One region of the Mesorhizobium australafricanum genome, then DNA from elsewhere that is predicted to be linked to it. Evidence: riboswitches for the same ligand, from Rfam matches in the RefSeq annotation. Region 1 holds a riboswitch; the other holds the start of a gene.

Region 1 (7,427 bases):
AGAACTTCCAGTCGCACTTGCGCAGTGGCAAGCCTTCGCGAAACGCGGCCTCGTCGATCTGGATCATCCTTGCGCCGGATCTTTCGAGGTCCGTCACTTCATCGCGAATAGCGAGCGCGATCTGGCGGCAGACCTCGGAGCGGGGTACGTCGTCGCGAACAAAAGACCAATTGAGAATGGTCACTGGGCCTGTAAGCATTCCCTTCACAGGGTTTTGCGTAAGCGACTGGGCGAATTGCCACCAGCGCACCGTCATCGGATTGGGGCGCGATACGTCGCCGAAGATGATGGGGGGGCGCACGTAGCGCGACCCATAGCTCTGCACCCAGGCATGTTCGGTGAAGGCGAAGCCGGAAAGTTGCTCGCCGAAATGCTGTACCATGTCGTTTCGTTCGAACTCGCCATGCACCAGCACGTCCAGCCCGATCTCCTCCTGCCAGCGAATAGCAGCCTCGATCTCCTTCTTCAGAAAGGTTTCGTAATCGACATAGCTGAGCTGGCCCTTCGCGTGAGCGGACCGCGCCTTGCGCACCTGAGGCGTCTGCGGAAAGGATCCAATGGTCGTCGTCGGGAACGGCGGCAGGCCGAGCGTGCGGGCCTGGACCCTGGAACGCTCGGCAAATGCGCTCTTTCGTTGCTTCATAGCGCCGTTGATGTCGGCGATCCGCCCTTCAACGAGCGGGTCATGGACCTTCGTGGATGTTGCGCGAGTCGAAGCAGCCTCGTCAGAAGCTTTCAACTCGCCAGCCACGGCATCTCTACCTTGGGACAAGGCCCGAGCCAGGATGACCAGTTCGTCGGTCTTCTGGGCCGCGAAGGCGAGCCACGACCTGATGTTCGCATCCAGTACCGTCTCCATACGCAAGTCCATCGGCACATGCAGCATCGAGCACGAAGGCGCGATCTCGACTCGGTCCAAGGGCCAGCCCGCGACGATCGGCTTGATGCGGTCGAGAATGGCAGTGAGGTTCGCGCGCCAGACGTTGCGGCCATTGATCAAGCCAAGCGATAACACCAGATCCTTAGGCGCGAGCCGACCAGCCGTCTCCAACTGTTCGGGAGCACGCGAGAGATCAAGATGCAGGCCGGCCACAGGCAGCGATATCGCCGTCTCGAGATTGTCCCCCAGCGGTCCGAAATAGGTAGCCAGCATGATCTTCAGCTCGGGCGCGGCCTTCGACAGCTGCCCATAGGCAAATTCAAGTGCGGCTCGTTCGTTCGGGTTTAGATCGAGCACAAGGGCTGGCTCATCGATCTGCACCCAATCGGCTCCCGAAAATTTCAACCTCCGCAGGAGTTGTTCGTAGACGGGCAGAAGCCGCGGCAGGAGCGCGAGGGGATTGAAACCTTCGGCAGGTGACTTAGCCAGCTTGAAAAAAGTGACCGGTCCGAGGATGACCGGGCGTGTATGAATGCCCAGGGCTTTAGCCTCGAGGAAGTAATCAACCGGTTTCGTCGACGAGAGTGTGAACGCCTGATCGTCGTCAAGTTCCGGCACAATGTAATGATAGTTGGTGTCGAACCATTTGGTCATTTCCATCGCGGTTAGAGCAGGGCAAGCCGCATGCTCCCGACCAGAGTCGCAGTTCCCCGTCTGACCTTGGTTGCCGCGGGCCATGGCGAAATAGATGTCGAGTGGGACCTCGCCGCCATTCCATGCGTAGCGGGACGGCACGGCGCCGACCATGGCGGCGGTGTCGAGTACATGGTCGTAGAGCGAAAAGTCGTTCGACGGGATTTTCGACACACCGCGATCGCGCTGCTCCTCCCAGCTCGCGGCACGGAGCGCCTTTGCCGTCGCGAGAAGCTCGGCAGCGCAAGATTTTCCGGACCAATAGCTTTCAAGCGCGAATTTCAATTCCCGCCCGCGACCGATACGCGGCACACCAAGCGTTGCTACAGGAATTTGCTGAGAGAGAGACATGCGATACCCCGATGGTTGGGGCGTGGGGGACAACGAAGGCGCCAGTAGGCCGGTACGAACGCCGGGCTGCAGCGGCCACCGAGACACCCCGCCCGTGGACAATAGCTCGCCGTGGCAGGTCTCCTGGCTCGGGGGTCATAGCCGCTACCCGTCTTCCCAAGGCTGTTCGCCTCAGTGACATGAGTGGGGTCGGCTCGCCTCTAACAGTTGCGGGGGCAGCGCCGGCATCGCACCGGCTTCCCTCTTAGCTCCGCTGCGGCAGCGCCGTACGGAGAACCATGGCTTAGACACAATCACAGCAGCCCGCTCTTTTGTCAACCTTGCATAAAGAAATCTTTATGTCATTATGTGAACACTTTGTACTATCGCAGTGATTTCCAAGTCGCGTGGAGGGACGAACAAGGGGCGTTTGGATCGTGAATATATTTAATTCGGCACGCGGTAAGGCAGATTGGCTACATGAAGCCAGACCTTGGCTGCTGCTGGGCCCGGGCCAAATCGGACAAATGGGCGCGCTGTGCAGAACTGTGACAGACGGCGGTTCGGCCCGGCTGCGCAAGAGTTGTTAACCGCGCCTTTGGTCGAACGGATTGGGGCGCGAAGGCAGGGTGTCTGGCTCGACCCCGTCGAGGGCTTCTTCGCCGAGCTGTCGAGCGACGCCTCAAGCGAGGCGGCTTTCATCCTGTCGTCGACCTGCAGGCGGCCATCCGTCGCTTCCTCGCCGAGCACAATCAACAACCCAAATCCCTGAATCGCCGACCCCGACAAAATCATCGCCGCCGTCAAACGTGGGCACCAAGTGCTAGATTCAATCCACTCTCATGATTGCTGACAACGGCCTTTGGCGTAGAAATTGGCCCGCCGAACCCGATCGGCGGTCGAGGTAGTGTACGGCGGATGTGAGGTGCAAGAGGCGGGACTTGAACGTTGGTCAACAATCTCTCATCCGCGGGTCGGGCCACCGTGCAGCCGAAGAACGTCATGTTCCCGACCGACGCCAAGCTCATCTACCGGGCGCGCGAGCGGCTGGTGCGGCTGGCCAAGCGGAAGGGACTCTATTTGCGCCAGAGCTATGTGCGGGTCGGCAAGCTGGCGCTGATCAGCCATCAGCGCTATGCCCACGCCAAGCAGTTCAAGCGGGCCAACAAGGCGCTGCGCAGGCTCAAGACCTATCTCGGCCGGACCATTCGCGACATCGCTCGCCAGACCGCCGGCGATGCGGGGCTGGACGCGCTCTTCAAATGGGACTGTCAGGAATTCTGTGCGCGAGGCCGGTTTCGTCACTGGCTGACGAACCTTTCGCCGAACACGACGGCGAATTGAGTCTTGGCCTCGAACCACTCGCGCGGCGGTCGTTTCCATTCCTCGGCCGCGTGGTTGAGCACCAGATATAGCAGTTTCATGGCCGCGTCGTCATTGGGGAAGTGGCCGCGCGTTCGAACGGCGCGACGCAGCTTGGAGTTCAATGCCTCGATAGCATTGGTAGTATAGATGATGCGGCGCACGCTCTCGGGATAAGCGAAGAATGGCACGACGTGCTCCCAGTTGCGCCGCCAACTCTGGGATGGATTCGTCGTGACCACAGCATTCTTACGGGCGCCGGGCTGGTCATTTCCATCACGATATCTTCCAAAATGTCGGGGACATTGTCGCTATCGGCCGGATCGGTCTTTCACCCGGTAACAAACCCCAAAGCGATTCCCCAAGAACGCATCCAGTTCGATGTCTTCCTGCCGCACGAAGCCCTTGGCGGGAATTTTACCCGCGGCAAGCAGGTCGAGCACCGCGCAGATGCTCGAGGCGGTGGTAGCTTGGATCGCGCTAGTGATACGCCCGCCAATTTGGGTGCTGTAGATCTTGTTTGCGTACGTCTCCTGGGTGAGGCATCCATTCTTGCTCCCGGAGACGGTTACCAAAACGACGACGACATCCTGCAGGGTGGTCGGCAGCGCGTATTCCAGGACGTCTTTCAAGACGTCGCGACGGTGCCGCAGTCCTAGGTCATCCAAGAGCGCCTTCATGATTACCGCGTGTCCAGGATAGCGTATGGTTCGGTAGTTGAGTGTATTGACCTTGCCCTCCAGCGTCTCGCAGAGTGTTCCAAGGCCTCCAGAAGTGTTGAAGGCCTCGTAGGCGACTCCATCAAGGGAGAACTCTTCGCGTTGTTCCATAGCCTGAACTTCGACCAGTTTGCCATTGATAACGGCTTCGCAGGGCTGGCAATACTCGTTGATGACTCCGTCGGTGCTCCAGGTAAGATTGTAGTTCAGGGCGTTGCTTGGAAACTGCGGAAGTGCACCAACGCGGAGGCGTACGCTATCAACGCTATCGAACCCACGCACAAGGTCATTTGCGACGATTGAAACGAAACCGGGTGCAACCCCGCATTGTGCGATGAATGCAGTTTTGGCCATGTTTGCGATCCGTTTCACTTGCCGCGTGGACGCAACATCTTCCGTGAGGTCGAGATAATGCGCGCCGGCGCTAGCCGCGGCCGCAGCAATCGCCACGGTGACCTGAAAAGGTGCCGCGCTTAAGACCGCGAACTTGCCCGACAACCTAGCGGTGAGAGCCTGCTGGTTGGAAACATCGAGGCTAGCTGTCGAAAGTGTCGGACTAAGCTCGATCTCCGCCAGTTTTTCGGCGCTACGGTCGAGAACCGTAACATGATAGTCACCCGTACTCGCCAACAATCGCGCGATCGTAGGACCAATTTTGCCCGATCCGATTACAACGACGCGTTTCATTCGCTGACCACCGGCATTGGCTTGATCGACCAGCCTATTAGATCAGTAGCGCATTGCAGTATCGTCTCAGTCTGCGCCCGATCGGGAGAACTCACCACGACTCTGCCCATAAGGTCTCGAAAATCGCCCTTCCTGACGATCGGCGTATTGGGCGTAACGTACATTTGGACTTCGGCGACACCTGGCAAGGCAGCCGCCTCATTTACGCCGCTGATCCATTCCAGGATGCCATCATCATTAGGGACCAGATTTCGCGAGGCTGCGGTATGCAAATGCGTTCTGCGCAAATCCCATTTATCGCCGATTATGAGTTTGACGTGCTCAGCAATGAGATCGACACCGAACGCCAACTGGATTAGCTGAGGATCTGGTGCCCCAGCAAGACGGGGATTTACTTCGATGACGACGGGACCACGATCGGTCCACCTCAGTTCAATGTTTGTTGGCCCCCAGCCAAGGTCGAGAGCTCGCAGACAGCTTCGCGAAACCTCGGTGATATGTTTCCCACCATAATCAGTCAGCGCAGCCGGAACAGTCGTGTCCCGGTATACGAAATGTGGTGGGGGACTAAACTCGGCCGCCGCAACCCCAACTATCTCATGCCCCATAAGGTTGACGCAATAGTACGGCCCTTGCGCGAACTCTTCGACTAGAACCTTCGGCAGAGAGAGTGCCTCGCGGTTTCCGTCAAGAAGATCCGTCTTGTGGTTGGCCACCTCTTCCATGGTCCTGCAAAGGCGAACGCCGATGCTGCCAATCCCGATGGCTGGCTTAAGTACTACCGGCAGCCCAAGTTCTGCAACTAACTGTTCTATTTCCTCCGGGTTATTTGCGACGCGGAACGCGGGTACTGGAACGCCCGCCTGCTCCAGTAAACGCCGTTGAACACTTTTGTCATAGCACGCTAAAACGGATGTGGGATTGGGTCCCGGCAGATCGAAATATCCACAAAGCTTCCCGACCGTCGCATAGACCGACTCGTCGTCTCCCGAAAAGCCGGTAATTCCCGCAATGCCGTGGGCCACACGAACCGCATTGCATTTGCTGATCAGCGCATCAATGTTGTTTGTGTCAACTCGGATTACCTCACTTCTCTCCGCTTCAAGATAGCGATATTTAGTCGGATCATTCGATAGAGTGACTGGATAAAGACCAAGACGACGGGCCGCTTCCACGTACCGGGGCCCGTTGCCTCTCGCATGGCCTTCAATCAGGATGAGCGCTCGCGCTAGCATTTGCGTTTTGAACCTCCGTCGTTCTGTTTTGGGGCGCTACCAACTGAACCAGCGTCCCTCGCTTCCGATCCAGCCAACGTCCGATCCAGCCAACGTCTCTTTCCGTCACTCTAGCATTGGATCATCAGCAGCAAGGTGACGTTTCCGCAAAATATCTTTGCAGCATTGTTACAATTGACAAGCGCACGCGGACGTCACCCGTTCCCAGTCCTCCCTCCCCAGGATGCCCTCAAAGAGCCTTCATATGCTACTCAACCGTCGCGCCATTCGTCGAGTTACACGAGTTCGCTGGCGCGTGTTTATGTAACGCGATGCGGCCGTAGCATCCTATGAGGCGTCGTGAAAGACTTGTTATATTTAGAAACCAAATCTTCTTATTTATGTAACTTGACGCCGCGCCTCGGGTGGAGCACGGTAACCGCCAATTAAAGACGATTTCAATATCGATCGAAATCCAGGACCCGGTAGGCATGCTTGCAAGTCGTTAGTGAGAAGGTAGCCTGAGGCATCGGCGCGAAAGTGACTATGATGGAGCTTAACGCCATAAGGGAAAGGCTGACGCTCAGCCAAAATAAGACTTTTCCGGTGTACATCCGGGAATTTGGATTGGACATCACTGTAAATGAAGGCGTGTTACCTCCGCAGGAGTTCGAGAACTGGCGGTGGCTTACAGTGAATTTTCTTCCCGTTGGAGGCAAACTTGTGCTCGAATTTGGCTGCGGATTCGCTCTTCCGAGGCTGTACCTCGCGAAAAGCGCCGCATTGTCAGTCCTAGCTTGCGACATTGATCCGAAAGCCGTAGAAAACTCTCTCGAGAATGCGGTAAGAAATCGAATTCACAATATCGAAGTTATTCAAAGCGACATTAATAGAGAGACGCCATCGATCCTGGTTACGGGTTACTAAGCCGCTTCCTGTCGGAAGGACCGCTCTTCCTCAAAGAAGCTGGCAGCATTCTCCTTGGCTCGCAGGGAGCGGTCGTGACGATCTCCTCTGGCGAACGATCTTGACCGCGCCCTTCTGAGAGCCGGCACCAACCGCCAGAGGAACTATATATACGATGTTTGCACTTCGGAAGAAAACCCCCGCGTGAAGCGCGGTGTGAAATGCTCCACATTAGTTCACTGATACGCGATCGCGCGCGCTGACAATATAGATGTCGTTGGCAATGCTGGTCAATTTAGATCACGCTTGAACAGGGCTCCACTATGCCTCGCACTATGTCATTTCTTTTCGGCGGAATTTCTGTGGAATACGACGGGTCCGTCTCGTCGTTGACGCACATTATATCATCTTATCTGGCCCTAAATGATCTTGAACGCCCTTTCATAGCTAAAAACTTGTACCACCTGAGCCGCGACGACGGCTTGGTGCGCACGATACCATTGCATGACGCATTTACAATTGCGGATCTCCAGTCATTTATATTTGACCACAAAGAACACATCGGGCACCCTCTGATCTCCGCGCTTGACAGCAATGTTTGTCGCGGCGAATACATTGTGAACTTGTTGCACGGGC
Region 2 (7,427 bases), on a different contig from region 1:
CAATATCGCCGACGCGACCACGGCCATACCGCTGTGGATCGCTTTCGTGCTGGCGCGGCGCAAGCCGACCCGTATTTTCACCTACGGCCTTGGCCGGGTAGAGGACCTGGCCGGCATAGCCATCGTGCTCATCATCCTGGCGAGCGCGCTCGTCGCCGGATATGAAGCGATCAACCGCCTGTTCAACCCGCACCCGGTCCAGTTCCTGGGCTGGCTTGCCGCAGCCGGCATCATCGGCTTCCTCGGCAACGAGGCGGTAGCCGTCTTCCGCATCCGCGTCGGCCGTCAGATCAACAGCGCGGCCCTGATCGCCGATGGCTATCACGCCCGCACGGACGGGCTCACCAGCCTCGCCGTCGTTGCCGGCGCGATCGGCGTCTGGCTCGGCTACCCGCTGGCGGACCCGATCATCGGCCTGCTCATCACCGTCGCCATCTTCGGCATCGTCTGGCAGTCGGCGCGCTCCGTGCTGACACGCATGCTGGACGGCGTCGAGCCCGGCCTCGTTGGCGAGATTCACCACGCCGCCGAACATGTCGCCGGGATCGAAAAGGTGGTCGACGCCAAGGCCCGCTGGCTTGGCCACAAGCTGCATGTCGACGTTGAGATCGCGGTCAATGACGGGCTGCTGCTTGCCGCCGCGAACAACATCGCCGCATCGCTGAAGGCCGAGCTCTTCGCGCATATCCCCGCGCTCGACGTCGCCACGGTGCGCTTTGCCGAGCCGGAGGCCGAGGGCGGCCACCATCACGCGCCCGATCCGTTCCTGGTGTCGGGCAAGCTGGCCAGCGGGCTGCTCGAAATCGTCGAGACGCCGCAGGGCGAGCGCATGCGGCTGCGCCTCTCGCGTCACGCCGAGGGCCTGCGGGCGAATGTCGCCATCGAGCGCGCCAACGGAGCCGTCGAAAGCCTGCCGCTGTCTCCGGTCGGCGGTGACCACCACTATCTGCAAAGCCTGGTCGCGCCGGCCGAACCGCATGAATTCAGCGCCAGGCTGCAACTGGCGGCTGGTCCCGACAGCGAGGATCTGCCCTTCATGATGGTCGAGCCGGAAGGCCACCACCACGAGCGCGCGCATGGATGATACAGGCGCTTTTTGAGTATCAGCGTGAAATCTACCTGGCTGTGGCGCAACAGCTGAAGTCGTTCGCAACAGACGGCAACTGGCTGGCGCTTCTTGCGGTGTTGCCGATGGGCGTCGTGTTCGGCGCGGCCCACGCGCTGACCCCGGGCCACAGCAAGACGCTGCTTGCCGCCTATATCACCGGCTCGCAGGTGAAGCTGTCGCGCGGGCTGCTGGTGTCGCTGGCGCTTTCCCTAACGCATATCAGCCTTGCCGTTCTGATCGCGGCGCTGGCGCTGCCCGTGGTTTCCATCGCCCTGGGCAGTGTCGGTCGCGCTCCAGCGCTGGAAGCACTTAGCCGAGGGCTGCTCGGGCTTGTTGGAGTTTGGATGATCTGGCGCGCGCTGCGCGGCCGTCACCAACATCATACCCATGAAGGCGAAGCGGTTGGCGTCATGGCTGGGCTCATCCCGTGTCCGCTGACGCTTTTCGTGATGACCTTCGCGATCGCGCGCGGGGTGCCGTGGGCCGGACTGGTGTTCGCCGTCGCCATGATGGCGGGTGTGGCGATTACCCTCGGGATCGTCGTGGCCCTTGCGGTCCTGTTCCGAAAAGGCTCCGTCGCTATCTTCGACCGGTTTGGCTCCAATGCCGCCCGCATCTCGACGCTGTTGGAGATTGTCACCGGGTTGTTCCTGATCGGCGCCGCGGTGCGCCAGTTCTTGGTTGCTTGAGGCCGCATGCTCGCACGACGCAAATGTGCCGGCCGGCAGGTGATCCGAGTGAACTTCCCGCCGCGACTGCTGAAGTCCAAGTGATTGCCATCCTTCCCCGCAACCGGGTCGGTCTCATCGTTCCTCAGGCGGCTTGATGTGGCGGAAAGCCCAGAGCAAAGCCAGGTCATAGAAGATCTTGAGGGCACCGCAGATCACCAGCGGCCAGGCTTCGAACCCCGCAGCAAACAGCGCCCCGGCAATGGCCGGGCTCGCTGCTGCCGCGAGACTGCGTGGAACCGACGTGACACTCGCCGCCGCAGGCCGCTCCGGTGGCGTGACGACTGCCATCACATAAGACGAGCGGGTCGGCACGTCCATCTGGGACAGCGCTGCGCGTGCGAGAAGAAATGCCAGGGAGACGCCGAGATTCGGCACCAAAGCGGCCAGGATCAAGCAAATGCTCGACGGGATGTGAGTGAACACCATCGTATTCACAAGCCCGATGCGCTTCGACAGCCAAGCGGCGACCGGAAAAGAGACCGCCGACAAAACACCCGACCAGAAAAAGAACATCCCGGCGGCCGAAAGCGAAAGCCCGAACTTACTGAACAGCCACAAAGCCATGAGCGACTGCACTGCGAACCCGCCGGCAAATGCGTCGATGCTGAACAAGGCCGCCAGCCTGTAAACAATGGCACGCGACGGCCCAAGCGCCGCAGCGGGCCGGTCCTGTGGAGAGGTTCTCGGACCAGCCGGAATGCGCGCGTACATCAGGCCTCCCGCCACGCCAAGAACCGCGTAAAGGACAAACATTGCCTTCAGCGCCGTGAGCCGCGAAATCCCGATCGTCACCAGGAAATCGGGGCTGGTTGCAGCAAGGGCGCCAAACGCTGCCGCCAGCGCACCTAGCAGGCTGTAGCGTGCGAACGCCTTCGTGCGGTCCGCATCCGCGACAAGCCGCGACAGGACGGCATGCTCCAGCGGAACGAAGATGCTGACGCTTCCCGATGAGGGATTGATCGTGCCCACGAACGCCACGAGCAGTACAAGCGCATAGCTGCGTGACTGCGTATAGGCCAGCCCGGTTGCGATCATCAGGCAGGACGCAGCTACAAGCAGGGTACGCCGGTCCGCGTGCACCGCCAGGAACCCGATACCGAGCGTCAATAATGCCGAACCAAGGAGTGCGACGGTCGCGACGATACCGATCTCAAGCGGTCCGAGACCGATCGCCGCCAGATATACAGGCAGGAGCACAGCGGCAAAGCCGTCGCCAAAATCCCGAAGGGCCCGCGCCGCGTAGATGTCCGCGGCTCGGCCTTTCCTTTCGTAGTTCGGCTGTTCGACACCGCGGGCCAACGTAGCTCCCTTCGGAATTTCGAACGGATTGTAGGTCAGCCGCCCGTCCTGAGGTGCACTTGATCGAGCGCGAGCTTCAGCCCCCTGGCCAACTTCCCAACGTCGTCATTCGCCCGGAAATGCGTGAAGAATAGCTGGGTTTCGTCGTCGAGCATATGGTTGTGCACGGCGGTCACCTATCCGGCTTTCCCGCATGGCTTTCAGCACCGGGAGTAGCTCTAGGCCGCTCGGCTACGCGGCGCGCCGAAGATCGACCAGCCGCCGGCGATGAGCACCGCTGTCACGGCAAGCAGCGCCGCCAGGCTCGGCAGGTGGAAGAACATGTCCCGCCACCTGGGCTCGACGACCGCGCCGGTGCTGAAACTCTCGCCGCTGAACTGGCAAAGAATCCAGGAGGCGCCGCTGCGCACCATATCGGCATCGATGTCGGAGATCAGCGCCCTCGCGTCGCGTTCGGCAGAGGGCATCGTCGCCATATAGGTGAGCAGCGCCTTGGCGGTGGCGAGATAGCCATGGCTGCATTCGTTGAACGGGCTTTCCTCATCACCGAGGCTTCCCGGCATCAGGCCCCAGAGGCAGTAGGTGTATTGCAGATTGCCGTGATTATAGAGCCGCCGGAAGGTCGGATCGGTCACGGTCTGGCGCCGGGCGAGGTCGAGGATGTCGCCGCGATAGCGCGCGATCACCGCCATCTGGCCATGGGTCAGGCTGGGGATCTGGATGCCGGGGGGAGGGGGCGTGGAGGACCCGCTATGCGCTTGCGCCGATGCCGCGGTCAGAAGCGCGAGCAACGCCGCCATCGAGCAATTCCAGGAAAAGTGTAATGCGGTTTTCCGTCCGGAATTGCGAGAAAACAAAAGACCAAAGTGGTTCAGCGGTCGTATCGACCGTTGAGCCAATTTGGCCGCCAGGGCGCAGAACCGTGGCGGCCAACGCATGGATTTCAGGCGTAGCGGCGTGCCGGGCCGCGCTGGTCGCGCGCCGCGACCACGCGCGCGGCAACCGCGCCGAAGCCGAGCCCGACGACGGTCCACAGCACGAGCTGGATGCCGAGCGAGGCAACGCGGAACTGCCACAGCACGATCGCCGAGAAGTTCTCCGGCACTTCGTTGATGTCGGGCAACGCCGCCTTCACCAGCGCGAAGACCACAAGGAAGGCGAGCCCGGCCACGATCGAGGCGTTCCAGGCGCCGAGCTGGTTCCACAGCCGCTGTGCCAGCCCAACCGCCGCCACCATCGCCGCGATCGAGATCACGATCATGATGAAGAATAGCTCGGTGCGATAGGCGATGGTTTCGGGATTGCCGACCGCGGGTGGGTTCGCCGGGTATTTGAGGCTGGGCACGACGATCACGGCGAGGAAGCCGAGCAGCGCCAGCAGCGCCGAGGTGCCGCGAGGCCCGAGCGAGCCCAGACGGCCATAGGCATAGGCGAAGACCAGCGAGAACAGCCCGCCAAGAGCGGCGCCATAGACCAGCACGCCGGTTGCGAGACCAATGCCGGCCTGTGTGGCGCGGCTGACCATCTCGGGCTCTGGCGCCTCGCCGGCCGCCTGCGCCTGCTGTTCCTCGTAGGCGATCGCCTTGTCGACCTGCGGCTCGCCATAGACGCGGGCGAAGGCGAACGCCAGAATCCCCGCGACCAGCCCGACAAGCATGCCGCGCAGCAAAAGTTTTCCGACCATGTCACTAATCCCTCTGAGCAATTCCAGGAAAAGTGCGTAGCGGTTTTCCGTCCGGAATTGCGTTCAACCAATCAAGCAATTCCAGGAAAAGTGCGTAGCGGTTTTCCGTCCGGAATTGCGTTCAACCAATCAAGCAATTCCAGGAAAAGTGCGTAGCGGTTTTCCGTCCGGAATTGCGTTGAGCCAGAATCGAAAGCGAGTTCAGCGATGCCGAACCGCTTTAGTGGCAGGGGAAGCCGAGCAGGTGGCGGCCGTCATGCACGAATTCGTGCACCGCCGTGCCGCGGATCAGCGACGTCGCGCCTTCTTCCGCGCCGACGAAATAGATCATCAGCATCAGCATCAGGCCGGCGAAGATGGCCCAGGGCAGAAGCTCGCGAACCGGAATCGCAACCGGACCGTAGCTGGGGGCGAAGGTGGTGTCGGACATATTGACCTCCCGTGGGATACTGCGTCCCGTTGATCGAACAATGCTGCGGAATAAGGCCTGACTTTCGGCTGGTGCCGATTACAGTGGCGCGACCGTGCCGGACTCGCACCGGCTTCCAATCCCGTATAGCGCTAAAACACTTGTCAGCACTTCGTTCGCCTGTCAACGACATGTAATGGCGGCACGGCTTCGTGAGGCCTATTTTTTGACTGGGCCACGGAGTTTTTCATGCTCGCCCGCCTGACGATGATCGCAAGCGCTGCGACGCCCGGCATGCGCAAGGGCCGCTTTCCGAAGGAGGAGGCGCCGGAGGCGCGGGCCCTTGAGCGTGCGGGCGCGCTGGCCGCTTCGCTGCGCCGCGCCGATCGCGTCTGGACAAGTCCAGCACTTGCCGCGCGGCGGACGGCCGAGGCGCTTGGCCTTGACGCCACGGTCGAGCAGTTGCTTGCCGAGCAGGATTTCGCGCGCTGGGCCGGCAAAGGCTTCGAGGAGGTGCAGGCCCAGGACCCGGAAGGCATGGCGGCCTGGCTCGCCGACGCGGACGCAGCGCCCCATGGCGGCGAATCGCTTGCCGCCGTCGCCCGGCGCGGTGCCGCGCTGATGGAGCGCCTTGCCGGCGAGAGCGGCCACACCATCGCGCTCACCCATGCCGCGCCGATCCGCGCCGCCATGGTGCATGTGCTGGGCGCGCCGCTTTCCTCGGTGTGGAAGATCGACATCGAGCCGCTGTCGCTCACCGAGTTCCGAAGCGACGGCCGCCGCTGGGTGCTGCACTCAAGCGGCGTCGTCGTCGCCGGCTGAGCAGTCGGGCGTGAACGGTCCGCCGGCGGATCCTCTCACGCTTGGATAGCCGTTCGGCGCGATATCAAGCTGCCTTACCCTTTTCAGCGATCGCTAACGGAACGGAAACGCCTCGCTGCTATGGTGCCGCCCCGTGGCGAGGAGGACCGCGCCCGAGGAGCCCGCCGGATATGGCCAAATTTCCCGAGACCGAGCGCCGTCTTCATGTGCGCGAATTCGTGCTCAAGGAAGCCACGATCATTGCCGGCGGCGTCAGGATCGGCTGCTCGGTCAGGAACCAGCACCATCATGGCGCGGAATTGCGCGTGAGCGTGGATGTCGACATCCCGGAACGCTTCCTGCTCGAGGTTCCGGCCGACGATACAGTCTATCGCGCTTTGGTGCGCTGGCGGCGCAACGACCGGATCGGCGTGGCGCTCTACAGCAATGCGCTGAAGGACTGACGCTCAAACATAGCGGCGCACGCTCGCCTGGTAGGCGCGGTAGGGTTCGCCGAACTTGCGTTCCAGATAGGCTTCCTCGCGCAGCACCACGCCGTAATGCAGGATCGGGAAGCTCGCGACGAGGGCGACGACGGCCCACCAACTGTCGAAGAGAAGCCCGATTCCGAGAAGCAGCCCCATCAGGCCAATATAGAGCGGGTTGCGGGTGAAGCCGAACGGACCGCTGGTGATGATCGCGGTGGTCGGCAACGTCGGGTTCACATTGGTGCCGCCGCGCAACATGGTGGAGCGTCCCCAGGCGATGATCGCGATCGCGAGTGCTGCCAGCACGATGCCGAGCACGATGGTGAGCGGCCTGCCGCCGATGGCCAGCGGCCAGACATAGCGCAGCGCCAGCATCACGATCAGCGCGACGAGAAAGAGCAGCGGCGGGAACACCGCAACGCCGGGATTGTCCGCCTTGTCGTCCGTGGCCATCTTCGCCGGTCCTGAGAAAACCATGCGAATTACTATGCATCCGCGCCGGCCGTGCGGCAATCGCCGCAATCACCGACTGTTAAGGCCGCGGCGCTATGCAAGCGCCTGCCCATTGGAACGCAACCGCGGCGCGCGCGTTCATTGCTGCCGATCAACAGGGAATTTCGCGCATGAGCAGGACAGCCGTTTGGGTGGCGCTGATCGCCATCGTTCTCGTGGCTCTTTACCTGTTGCAGGCCAATGGCATGATCAGATTCTAGCGGCGCCGCGCGACCGTCGCGGAGTTAACAGCAGCGGCTCGTGCCGCAGCAGGACTCGCTTGCAGCCTTCTGTTCCTTCAGCCAGCGGTCACGCGGCTTGCAGCTTGCCGGCCGCGGCGACAGCTCAACCTCCACGGCCTCGCCAACCAGGCTTGGCTGCGCTGCCCGGTGCAGTTCCATCGGGCGGACGCCGT

Evidence for each region. Region 1 has a riboswitch for cobalamin ahead of metE (5-methyltetrahydropteroyltriglutamate--homocysteine S-methyltransferase). Riboswitches for the same ligand answer to the same signal wherever they lie in the genome.
Region 2: another riboswitch for cobalamin. It lies ahead of RFM98_RS17745 (CbtB domain-containing protein); the one in region 1 lies ahead of metE (5-methyltetrahydropteroyltriglutamate--homocysteine S-methyltransferase).

What each region holds. Positions count from the first base shown of each region.
Region 1 is NZ_JAVIIT010000011.1:157,460-164,886, reverse strand. It holds gene metE (5-methyltetrahydropteroyltriglutamate--homocysteine S-methyltransferase) at 1-1,924, opposite strand, end outside; cobalamin riboswitch at 2,021-2,220, opposite strand; partial or broken gene RFM98_RS21425 (IS630 family transposase) at 2,541-2,756, shown strand; partial or broken gene RFM98_RS21420 (IS5/IS1182 family transposase) at 2,885-3,169, shown strand; partial or broken gene RFM98_RS21415 (transposase) at 3,205-3,489, opposite strand; gene RFM98_RS21410 (saccharopine dehydrogenase family protein) at 3,577-4,671, opposite strand; gene RFM98_RS21405 (ATP-grasp domain-containing protein) at 4,668-5,906, opposite strand; gene RFM98_RS21400 (50S ribosomal protein L11 methyltransferase) at 6,432-6,812, shown strand; gene RFM98_RS21395 (ATP-grasp domain-containing protein) at 7,154-7,427, shown strand, end outside.
Region 2 is NZ_JAVIIT010000008.1:196,802-204,228, forward strand. It holds gene RFM98_RS17715 (cation diffusion facilitator family transporter) at 1-1,084, shown strand, start outside; gene RFM98_RS17720 (nickel/cobalt transporter) at 1,081-1,797, shown strand; gene RFM98_RS17725 (MFS transporter) at 1,912-3,138, opposite strand; gene RFM98_RS17730 (DUF1259 domain-containing protein) at 3,174-3,314, opposite strand; gene RFM98_RS17735 (hypothetical protein) at 3,357-3,938, opposite strand; gene RFM98_RS17740 (CbtA family protein) at 4,082-4,822, opposite strand; gene RFM98_RS17745 (CbtB domain-containing protein) at 5,043-5,252, opposite strand; adenosylcobalamin (AdoCbl) riboswitch at 5,253-5,396, opposite strand; gene RFM98_RS17750 (histidine phosphatase family protein) at 5,481-6,053, shown strand; gene RFM98_RS17755 (PilZ domain-containing protein) at 6,224-6,496, shown strand; gene RFM98_RS17760 (methyltransferase family protein) at 6,500-6,973, opposite strand; gene RFM98_RS17765 (DUF6428 family protein) at 7,258-7,427, opposite strand, start outside.